DNA from 2 places in the Paenibacillus sp. FSL L8-0436 genome. Region 2 is predicted to be linked to the other one. Evidence: riboswitches for the same ligand, from Rfam matches in the RefSeq annotation. Region 2 holds a riboswitch; the other holds the start of a gene.

What was found. A riboswitch is a leader RNA that binds a small molecule or an ion and turns the genes downstream of it on or off. The one in region 2 is predicted to bind cyclic di-GMP.
Region 1: linked by a shared signal. The riboswitch ahead of NSS79_RS03340 (transglutaminase-like domain-containing protein) and the one ahead of NSS79_RS02555 (collagen-binding domain-containing protein) in region 2 are both predicted to bind cyclic di-GMP.

The regions. Positions count from the first base shown of each region.
Region 1 covers NZ_CP151955.1:710,771-716,660, forward strand. The annotation lists gene NSS79_RS03320 (phospholipid carrier-dependent glycosyltransferase) at 1-708, shown strand, start outside; gene NSS79_RS03325 (glycosyltransferase family 2 protein) at 752-1,732, shown strand; gene NSS79_RS03330 (GtrA family protein) at 1,722-2,126, shown strand; gene NSS79_RS03335 (class D sortase) at 2,223-2,834, shown strand; cyclic di-GMP riboswitch class I at 2,912-2,993, shown strand; cyclic di-GMP riboswitch class I at 3,065-3,147, shown strand; gene NSS79_RS03340 (transglutaminase-like domain-containing protein) at 3,161-3,967, shown strand; rRNA gene NSS79_RS03345 (16S ribosomal RNA) at 4,372-5,890, shown strand, end outside.
Region 2 covers NZ_CP151955.1:540,641-546,530, forward strand. The annotation lists gene NSS79_RS02545 (ASCH domain-containing protein) at 1-81, shown strand, start outside; gene NSS79_RS02550 (hypothetical protein) at 487-900, opposite strand; cyclic di-GMP riboswitch class I at 1,524-1,613, shown strand; gene NSS79_RS02555 (collagen-binding domain-containing protein) at 1,700-3,889, shown strand; gene NSS79_RS02560 (alpha/beta hydrolase) at 4,176-5,117, shown strand; gene NSS79_RS02565 (hypothetical protein) at 5,322-5,870, opposite strand.

The DNA of each region.
Region 1 (5,890 bases), 170 kb from region 2:
GACCAGGAGCTCAAGGACGCCTGCCGGACGGCAGATAGTTCCTTCTGGAAGAACACCATCGTTACGCTGGCCAGCTGTGTTGTATTCTTTGTAGTTATTCCTGCCGTTATCTATAGCCTGTCCTTTATCCCTGCGCTGTCCGTAACAGCCGACGGGTTTACTGTAAAAGGCTTGATCGATGCGCAAAAGAATATGTATAACTACCACAGCCAGCTTGTCGCCACGCATCCGTTTGCTTCCTCCTGGTGGGAGTGGCCGTTTATGAAACGGCCGGTATGGTTCTTCAGCGGCGGCGAAGGATTGCCGGAAGGCAAGGTAAGCAGCATAGTCACCATAGGCAATCCGCTAATCTGGTGGACCGGGATCTTCGCGATGCTGGCTACGGTATGGCTTACCGTAAAACGGAAAGACAAAAGCATGTACATGATCTGGATCGGCTTTTTCTCGCAGTATGTCCCTTGGATGCTTGTACCGCGTGAGACGTTCCTATACCATTATTTTGCGATGGTACCGTTCATGATTCTTGCTATTGTATATATCATGAAGCTGTTGGACAGCAAATATCGGGAAGCTAGGTACATCCGGTATGCATACGTGGCTGTCGCAGCGCTGCTTTTTGTACTGTTCTATCCGGTGTTATCGGGAATGGTGGTTGACAAAGAATATGTGACGGATGTGCTGCGCTGGTTCCCTTCCTGGGTATTCTAGGAGGGGAGCGCGTAATGCTACAAAACTTTTAGGAGGAACAAAGGTGAAAGCCAGATACAGTGTAATTGTCCCCATGTACAATGAGGAAGAAGTTATTCAATATACGTATGAGCGGCTTAAGCAAGTCATGGACGAATGCGGTGATACCTATGAACTGATCTTCGTTAATGACGGGAGCCGGGATCGCACAGCTGAGATCATGAGTGGAATCAGCAGCAGCGACGAGCATGTTAAGCTGATTGACTTCTCCCGTAACTTCGGCCATCAGGTCGCGATTACGGCCGGAATGGACTATGCGCAAGGCCAGGCTGTTGTGGTGATTGACGCGGATCTTCAAGATCCGCCCGAGGTCATTTTGCAGATGATTGCCAAGTGGAAAGAGGGCTATGAGGTAGTTTACGCCAAGCGGCTGAAACGGCATGGGGAGACTATTTTCAAGAAAGTGACCGCCAAGCTCTTTTACCGTCTGCTCAGCAGCATGACTAGTGTGGAGATTCCCACCGATACAGGCGACTTCCGGCTCATCGACCGTAAAGTATGCGATGTGCTGCGCGGTCTCAAAGAGAAAAACCGCTATGTCAGAGGTTTGGTAAGCTGGGTCGGCTTCCGGCAGACGATGGTGGAATATGTGCGGGAGGAACGTTTTGCAGGTGAAACCAAATACCCGCTGAAGAAAATGATCCGGTTTGCGGTTGACGGCATCACCTCATTTTCACATAAGCCGCTGAAAATAGCCTCATATGTAGGCTTCTTTCTCTCCTTCTCCAGCTTTGTGTATCTGTTCTTTGTATTGTTCCAGAGAATCTTTTTCACCTCATGGACGGTTCCGGGCTGGGCTTCCATCGTCGGTGTGAATTTGTTGTTTAACGGCATCGTGCTGATGCTGCTTGGCGTAATAGGTGAATATATTGGACGGATATATGATGAATCCAAGGATAGACCGCTGTATATCGTGCGTGAGACCAAGGGTTACCGGGGCGGGGAGCATGAGGAGCGGCAAGAGGACAATGATTATGGCAGATAGGAAGCTGAATGCGGGATTTATCCAGTTTTTAAAATTTAATGCTGTAGGCTTACTGAATACGCTGATTGATTTCGCCGTATTTACCTTGCTGCATTCTCTGGGTATGATGAACACCCCGGCACAGATTATTTCTTATAGCGCAGGGACAGCGAACAGTTTCTTTTGGAACAAGAAGGTGACCTTTAAGGATAAGAGTCAGACTAGCAAGGACAGTTTTGACCGTATGCAATTAGTCCGATTCATCATACTGAACCTGGTTGTACTGGGGATATCAGTGCTGCTGATGCATCTGCTAACGGACAAATTTGGAGTTCAGGTGCTGATTTCCAAAGTGCTGGTTACGTTCGTCACCGTCATTATCAATTTCTTTGGCAGCCGTAAATGGGTATTTTAAGTCAGATGTCGGGCCGTGGAGTTTCTTTATCTAAAAGATCGGGGGGATTTGATGCGTAAGTTTTCCTATTTGATCATAATTGCAGGAGTTCTAGTCATGCTGTATCCAAAAGCGAGCGAATGGTATAACGACCGGCAGCAAGAGAAGCTGCTGAAGGAGGCTGAACAGGCTTATAGTGAGCTGGCCCCTTCGTCAGAGCCCGATCTGAAAAAACAGTATGCCGAGGTCACTGCACTGCTGGCAGAAGAATCAGCTGGGGATGAACCAGCGCAGGCTGCCGAACCGGCAGAGCAGGAAATAGAGGTCGGCGGCAAAGTGACCGGAATTATCACAATCGACAAAATCGATTTGAAATTGCCCATATTGGAAGGGGCGACCAAAGCCAACATGAAACATGCCGCAGCCCATATGAAGGAAACCGCTCCAATCGGTGAAATAGGCAATGCTGCCATAGCTGCACACAGGTCTAGGACTGCAGGGAGATTATTCAACAGACTGAATGAAGTAAAGGTCGGAGATACCATTTCCGTCAAGACAAGCGATCAGGAGTATAAATACGAGGTTTATGATATCTCGATTGTTGAGCCTACGGATGTGTCTGTACTGAACGGGAATAAACAAGATAAAATCCTTACCCTCATTACATGTGATCCTTTGGTAAATCCGACCCATCGACTGATTATCCACGCTAAAATTATAAAAATTTAAATGAATTAAGTAGAAATCTAGTGATTTAGGTCTTGTAACTAGGCATTAATATGATACTATATAACTATAAAAGCTAAACACGATAACGGCAAACCTATCGAAAGGTAGGGACGCAAAGCTAAAGGGCCTTCCCGGTAAGGATGGCAGCCAGCTACCGAATGAAGAGGCTTTTTTTGTTTGTTCTTAAGATGAGTCTAGTATATTCCAATAGTAGTAGACAGATAAAGCTTAAACGATAACGGCAAACCTATCGAAAGGTAGGGACGCAAAGCTAAAGGGCCTTCCCGGGTATGGATGGCAGCCAGCTACCGAAAGGGGTTTTATCCATGAAGAAGTTCTATTATATGTTCTTGACCTTGTTCGTCCTGGTTACTTCAGTTCAAGTAAGTACAGCTAACGCTTCCAGCGTAGAGTCAGACTGGTTAAATACATCGCAATTGAGCCAAGGGGTTGTCCAAGTTTCCTATGATGTTCCCAAGGACAAACGTATCAAGCTCATGATTACTAAAGACAATAAGAGCTACTCTTATAACTTATATGCCTCCAAAGCTACAGAAACGTTTCCACTGCAGCAGGGGAATGGCGCTTATAAAGTGTCAGTCCTAGAGAACACCAGCGGCAACAAATACAAAGTACTTTCTTCCGAAACCGTAGACCTGAGCATGAGCAACACCAACGCCGTATATTTGAGTTCCGTACAGAATGTGAAATGGAATTCTTCCGATAAAGCAGTACTGAAAGCTAAGCAGCTTACGCAAGGGCTGACCACTGATGAAGCAAAGGTACAAGCTATCTATAATTACATCGTGGCGAATGTAAAGTACGACTACACCTTAGCGGCTAATGTTACGCAGGATTATATCCCGAACAACGACAACACACTCGCTAGTAAGAAAGGGATTTGCTACGATTATGCATCTTTGTTCGCCACCATGCTCCGCAGTGAAGGAATTCCGACAAAGCTGGTAATGGGCAATACGAGTTATGTATCTGTATATCATGCCTGGAATGAAGTATTGCTTAACGGCAAATGGGTAACGATTGATACGACAGTGGACGCCGGATTGGGTAAGAACAAAGAAACAGGCTTCACCAAAGCGTCGAGCAAATATACAGCAGCTAAGATCTACTAATCCAATAGAATGATGATTACCCTAAGATAACCCGCTTAATATTTAAGCCGGTTATCTTTTTTTTGTTTAAGGGGTTGCTTTTTTATATTGATGTGGGGTATTATAGGTAAGCGTTGTTAGAGCGCACCCAAGTAAATAAGGAATGGCTGAAAAGTTGTTTCAAAAAAAGCTTGCGTTTCTAAATCAAACGTGATATATTATAAGAGTTGCTGGTGACGAGATAATCGACACTCACAACGAGCTTGATCTTTGAAAACTGAACAACGAGTGAGTATGGAAATCACGCAAGTGAGATCCAAAATGGATGAGTTTCACAGCGTATTTATACGCTTTGGAAATTTCATCTTGAGAATGTAAATTCTCGTCAGATGTTTCAAATTGAGCAATCGCTCTTTCTAAATACCAATTTGGAGAGTTTGATCCTGGCTCAGGACGAACGCTGGCGGCGTGCCTAATACATGCAAGTCGAGCGGAGTTATGAAGGAGCTTGCTCCGGATTAACTTAGCGGCGGACGGGTGAGTAACACGTAGGCAACCTACCTCTTTGACTGGGATAACTACCGGAAACGGTAGCTAATACCGGATAATTCCTTTGTTCACATGGACGAAGGATGAAAGGCGGAGCAATCTGCTACAAGGAGATGGGCCTGCGGCGCATTAGCTAGTTGGTGGGGTAACGGCTCACCAAGGCGACGATGCGTAGCCGACCTGAGAGGGTGAACGGCCACACTGGGACTGAGACACGGCCCAGACTCCTACGGGAGGCAGCAGTAGGGAATCTTCCGCAATGGGCGAAAGCCTGACGGAGCAACGCCGCGTGAGTGATGAAGGTTTTCGGATCGTAAAGCTCTGTTGCCAGGGAAGAACGTCCGGTAGAGTAACTGCTACCGGAGTGACGGTACCTGAGAAGAAAGCCCCGGCTAACTACGTGCCAGCAGCCGCGGTAATACGTAGGGGGCAAGCGTTGTCCGGAATTATTGGGCGTAAAGCGCGCGCAGGCGGCTATTTAAGTCTGGTGTTTAAACCTTGGGCTCAACCTGAGGTCGCACTGGAAACTGGGTGGCTTGAGTACAGAAGAGGAAAGTGGAATTCCACGTGTAGCGGTGAAATGCGTAGATATGTGGAGGAACACCAGTGGCGAAGGCGACTTTCTGGGCTGTAACTGACGCTGAGGCGCGAAAGCGTGGGGAGCAAACAGGATTAGATACCCTGGTAGTCCACGCCGTAAACGATGAGTGCTAGGTGTTAGGGGTTTCGATACCCTTGGTGCCGAAGTTAACACAGTAAGCACTCCGCCTGGGGAGTACGGTCGCAAGACTGAAACTCAAAGGAATTGACGGGGACCCGCACAAGCAGTGGAGTATGTGGTTTAATTCGAAGCAACGCGAAGAACCTTACCAGGTCTTGACATCCCTCTGAATCCACTAGAGATAGTGGCGGCCTTCGGGACAGAGGAGACAGGTGGTGCATGGTTGTCGTCAGCTCGTGTCGTGAGATGTTGGGTTAAGTCCCGCAACGAGCGCAACCCTTGACTTTAGTTGCCAGCAGGTAAGGCTGGGCACTCTAGAGTGACTGCCGGTGACAAACCGGAGGAAGGTGGGGATGACGTCAAATCATCATGCCCCTTATGACCTGGGCTACACACGTACTACAATGGCCGGTACAACGGGAAGCGAAGCCGCGAGGTGGAGCCAATCCCAGCAAAGCCGGTCTCAGTTCGGATTGCAGGCTGCAACTCGCCTGCATGAAGTCGGAATTGCTAGTAATCGCGGATCAGCATGCCGCGGTGAATACGTTCCCGGGTCTTGTACACACCGCCCGTCACACCACGAGAGTTTACAACACCCGAAGTCGGTGGGGTAACCCGCAAGGGAGCCAGCCGCCGAAGGTGGGGTAGATGATTGGGGTGAAGTCGTAACAAGG
Region 2 (5,890 bases):
GTCACTCCGCTGGAGGACAACATTCCGGCCAAGGGCCGGCTGGGCTTCTGGGAGCATCCTGTTCCGCAAAGGGAGCGGTGAAGCGCTTATGGAATTTCAGAATCGGCAAGTCTAATTTGGATAGACGGAAAATATTATGACGGTACCGGCGGTTCGTTGGAATACAGGTATGAATGGGATGCTGCCCGGGTATCTTTTTAAATATAGGGCTTTGTGTATCTTATCTCTGCCGGAGCCAATCAGGTGTTCAGGAAGGAGCGTATGCATAGGAAATGGGCAGTCTTCTTATTGCGTGGCTTTGCATGTTATGTTTATTTCTTACGTTTAAGGATAAGGTAAGCCGGAGGATTCTATATCCCGTGGCGCTTGTAGTTATTTTCGGCACATTGGGCTATTGGAAGGTTTTAATGTAATTTATAGCGGGTACTTTACAGGTCTTGCCGACTCCCATGGCGAGGCCTGTTTTTTTCTTCAACGCACCAAAGTCTATAGGCTTGCTTGAGGGCCGGATTTGATTTTGTACTGTTCCTCATAGCTGTGGTAGCCGGAGATATCGAGTCCCAGGTATTTGCGCATATGGATAGCAGCCTGTGCAGCGATGACGTCATCCAGCAGCAGCATCCGTTCATGATATCCCCGGCATATAAATTTGGCCTCGATGCCGACCTGGAGCCGCTGCTGTTCATAGACCTTAACTCCGCGTTTCCTCATTTCGGCGCGCACATCCCTCAGATCGGCAGTAACCGCATTCGCAGCAGTACGGAGAACATCCATGTATGGGGCGGGGGTCCGCAGTTGTGTCGACATAATGGCTGAATCCCGTTCAAAGGCTGATAAAATCAGCGGAAGCAATATATAGGATTTGACCAGTGTATTATCGTTACTCTCCGCTCTATGCATAAATTCAATCACCTCTAATAAGAACGTATATTCGTATTTTAACCGATTATTCAAAAATTAATCAATGGAATTTCTAAACAGTTGAAACAATGTGACATAATTCACAAAATAATTATAAGAATTATTTTATATTAAAATTGAAATAATAAATATTGAAAAATAAAGCTTATTAAAAAGGAGAATTGTGATGAATTATGAGGGAAGTCTCCGCCGCGGATTATTGTTCGGGTTGTTTCTAAGTGTTCCACTATGGGTGTCCATGATCGGCTGGGTTCAGCTGTTATAAAATATACAAATTCTAAGTCCGGCTGTTGCCCGCTGACTTATGTAAATTGACAATGACTAAAAACTGCTGCCAAGAGCTGGCGACAGTTTTTTTGCCGTTTCGACAAAAGTTGAAAAGTGGTTCGAATATACTAATTTTTAATATTAAAAATTTGTTTCATGTGATTGGTGAATACAACTAAACCCTTATGCGATGCGGGATTGAGGACTTTTTCAGAGAATCTATCAAAAAAAATAAGGAATAGATTGACAAACGGAGGGGTGAAGAGATAGACTGATTCTAGTCCGAAAGTAACAAAAGTCATAGACTACATAGAATGCAACTGTTACCAACTTCTCATGTATAATCGCAAACCGTTCGAAAGAGCGGGACGCAAAGTCAGGAATCTACAGCACTCTAAAGGTGCCACGATCGTCCGGCCGCCATGAAGCTAACCCTTCTTGGCGGTCTTTTTGTTGTTACGGGCTAATCTGTGCATTCATAGAATAGTTACATAGGAGGTACATATCGTTGTTGAAGAAAAGATCAGTAGCCTTGATTCTGACGGGGATTTTAACCATCGGCAATATGCTTCATCCGAGGATCAATGTAGAGGCGGCGGCAAGTATGCCGTACACCCCAACACCGGTGCTGGGAGTCGCCGGGAATTTTAACGCCTTTATCTTTGGAGATTTCGCGCAAAGCAATGACCAGATCCATGGACGGCTTGCTGCTGCAGGGAACATTACTCTTCAGGGATATGGAGTATCCAAGGATGCTGCGGGCGGAGATGTGTTTATCGCCGGCAAAGACATCGACTTTTCAAATGGAACAGTTTATGGCACCTCTGTGTATGGAGGCAGCATGAAAAGTTCAGGAGCTGATCTTAAAGGAGGTACGCGGCAGGATCATCCGATTGATTTTCAAGCTGAGGAGCAATTTTTGATTCAGCGTTCGAGTGAACTAGCTGCTCTGAAACAAACGCAGCCCTTTGTCAGAGATGGAGGGAAAATGACGATTAACGCTCCGGATTCCTTTAATGTCATTCATTTGACTGCTGCGGATTTGGCGGTTACCAACGGTCTCCAGTTCAACATTGCAGGAAATGCCACGGTAATTATCAATGTAAGCGGGAATAAGGTCGTCATTCCGGATTTTCAAATGTGGAACGGCAAATCTCACAATGTGCTGTTCAACTTCTACGAAGCTTCTTCTGTAGCTAATGGGAACACAACCATTGAAGGCACCATGTTAGCGCCGCATGCCTTTGTGGCGTTCAGCCGTGCTGAGCTGCATGGTACCCTTATTGCAAAAGGATTCAGCGGTTATATTCAGATGCATCATCATACCTTTGAGGGAACGGTGCCGCCAGTCGGCCCGACACCAACACCGAAGCCGACACCAACACCGACGGCGACGCCAACACCGACGGCGACGCCAACAGCGACGCCAACACCGACGGCGACACCGACGCCAACGGCAACGCCGACACCGACGGCGACGCCAACACCGACGGCGACGCCAACACCGACGGCGACGCCAACACCGACGGCGACACCGACGCCAACGGCAACGCCGACACCGACGGCGACGCCAACACCGACGGCGACGCCAACACCGACGGCGACACCGACGCCAACGGCAACGCCGACACCGACGGCGACGCCAACACCGACGGCGACGCCAACACCGACGGCGACGCCAACACCGACGGCGACACCGACGCCAACGGCAACGCCGACACCGACACCAACGGCGACGCCAACACCGACGCCGACGCCAACACCAGCGCCAACGCCGGTGCCAACGCCGACACCAACACCAGCGCCGACACCAACACCGACGCCGGTACCAACACCAACGCCGGTACCAACACCAACGCCGGTGCCGACACCAACACCAACACCGGTGCCGACACCAACACCAACACCGGTGCCAACACCAACACCAACGCCAACACCGGTGCCAACACCAACGCCAACACCGGTGCCAACACCAACGCCAACACCGGTGCCAACACCGACACCAACACCGGCGCCGACATCAACACCGGCGCCGACATCAACACCAACACTAACACCGGTGCCAACACCAACGCCAACACCAATACCAACGCCGACACCAGCGCCGACAAGTGTAGTGCCAACGGTAGAACCAACGCCAGCGCCGACAAGTGTAGTGCCAACGGTAGAACCAACGCCAGCGCCGACAAGTGTAGTGCCAACGGTAGAACCAACGCCAGCGCCGACGAGCGTAGCGCCAACAGTAGACCCGACGCCGGCACCGACGAGTGTAGCGCCAACAGTAGACCCGACGCCAGCACCGACGAGTGTAACGCCAACGGTAGACCCGACGCCAGCGCCGACGAGTGTAGCGCCAACAGTAGACCCGACACCAGCGCCGACACCAACGGTGATTGGTACGAATGACGATCAGGAGATTACGATTGATGAGGATCCGCTGCCTTTGGGCCCTGTGACCACACCTTCGCCTGTGCAGCCAACGCCGGAGACTACTCCAGCGACTGATCCAGTACCTGCTCCGGTACCGGATGAAGAGATTATTCTTGATGAAGAAATTCCGCTGGGGCCAGTGGTTACAGCCGAGAGTCTGCCGCAGACGGGCGAAGCCAGCCCGGCACCTTATTATATTACCGGTCTCGCTATTGCCGGAGTAGGTCTGCTGCTGAGCAGAACGGCAAAAACCAGCAGACGAAAACGCTGAGGCTTTCATTGAATCACACTCGGGCCAATAACAGTCCAGACGCCATGTTCTAAACATAATTCAGGCCGCTTACGGGAGAGGAAATCCCGGAAGCGGCCTTTTTATAGGGTGTTTCCTAAGTTTGGAGGGTTATTATACAACAAATCGTTTAGATTTAATCCATCTGTTATATGTACATTTCTCGCAGGCGAGGCTACCATGTTATACTATGCAGAAATCATTGCGGAACCCGCATGATTGTGACTGGAGTATCCCACAGCTACGAGAAGGAAAGGTGAGAATATTCATGTGGAGTGTAATTATACTGGCGATTATTATCGTCATTGCCGGAGGATTGACCTATGCGGGTTTCTTTTTCTATGGAGTGGCGATCCATCGGGCGCCTAAGGAGTTTTTGGCGAATTCACCCGCGCTGAAGGTAGATCCGCCGGTGGCCGGAGCATCCTGGGGAGAAGGGGCGGAGTGGATCGCCCGGCAGAGCTTCCGGAATGTCGACATGAGCTCAGAGGATGGACTGAAGCTGCGGGGTTATTATCTGCCGTCAGAGCGGGCAGCCGGACGTACAGCAATCGTTGCCCACGGCTATTCCGGCAAAGCCAAGGATATGGGGGCCTACGCCAAGATTTATTATGAAAACCTGGGCTATAATGTGCTGATTCCCGATGCCAGGGGACATGGTGAAAGCACAGGCAATTACATAGGATTTGGCTGGCCCGAACGCCGGGATTATGTAAAGTGGATCGAATACATCATTGAAGAGAATGGGCCGCAGGCGCAGATTGTGCTGCATGGGGTGTCTATGGGCGGAGCAACGGTGATGATGACCGCGGGTGAAGAGCTTCCGCCGCAGGTGAAGGCGGTTGTTGCCGACTGCGGGTATAGCTCGGTCAAAGCACAGCTCTCTTATCAGCTCTGGCGGATGTATCATCTGCCAAGCTTTCCCTTCGTGCAGATTGCCAGTCTGATTACCCGGCTGAAAGCAGGCTATTTCTTCGGTGAGGCATCAGCGCTGAAGCAGGTGCGTAAGGCACGGGTGCCGATCCTGTTCATCCATGGTGATGCCGATAAGTTCGTACCCTATGCCATGATGGACAAAGTGTACCAGGCATGCCGCAGCCCCAAGGACAAGTTTGTAGTGCATGGCGCAGGGCATGGACTTTCTTATGATACGGATAAGGCGGGATATGTCAGCAAGGTAAGTGAGTTTGTTAACCGGTACGTGAAGTAGTCCAATAACCCCGGAAAGTAGACGCGCCTACGTTCGGGGGTGTTTATTCCCTGAGTCGATCGAGTGTATTAGTTATGTACCTGTTAATGTATTGCGCAATGTATTCACATGATCATTAAAGTATCATCTCTCTATCGCTTTGTACTTTACGGTAGAAAGATGATACTTTTAAGAATGAGGGGAGCATATTGATAAAAAGATGTTCTAATCAGTTTCATTGTAAGTGATTGCTTTTGAGAATAATTCGAACTGTTTGTCTTTGGTGTATTTATTTGTTATTTGAGCTTCATAAGTGTACGAGAGCCCATTATGACGGGCATATATTAATAATGAATCATTAATTTCTGTATAGAGAAGCTCGAGACCATTTACAGTTTTTGTGTTCATGTTATTAGCAAGTTCTACTTCAATGTCGCTTACAGAAAGTGTAGATACTTTGTCGCCCTCATATGGACCATAAAGCAACTCAATGCTTTTATCATAGGCTTCTGCTTTCTCTTTTTCACCCTTATTGTCGGTGTAAGTTAGTATAACTGTATTTTGAGGGAGTTTATCGGTTTCCAATCCCTTTTTAACAACTATTTCCTTAATATCCAAACCAGCAATTTTGGGTGTTTCGGTGAGAGGACTAAGCTTCTTAACTTTTTCGTTAGCTTTCGCGAGATCAGCATCTCCAGATGAGGAACATCCTAAAATTGAAGCCAGTGTAAGTACCAAAAAAATGAATGCTACTGTTTTGCCTTTTTTAATCATATGCCCTCCTTAGAGTCATT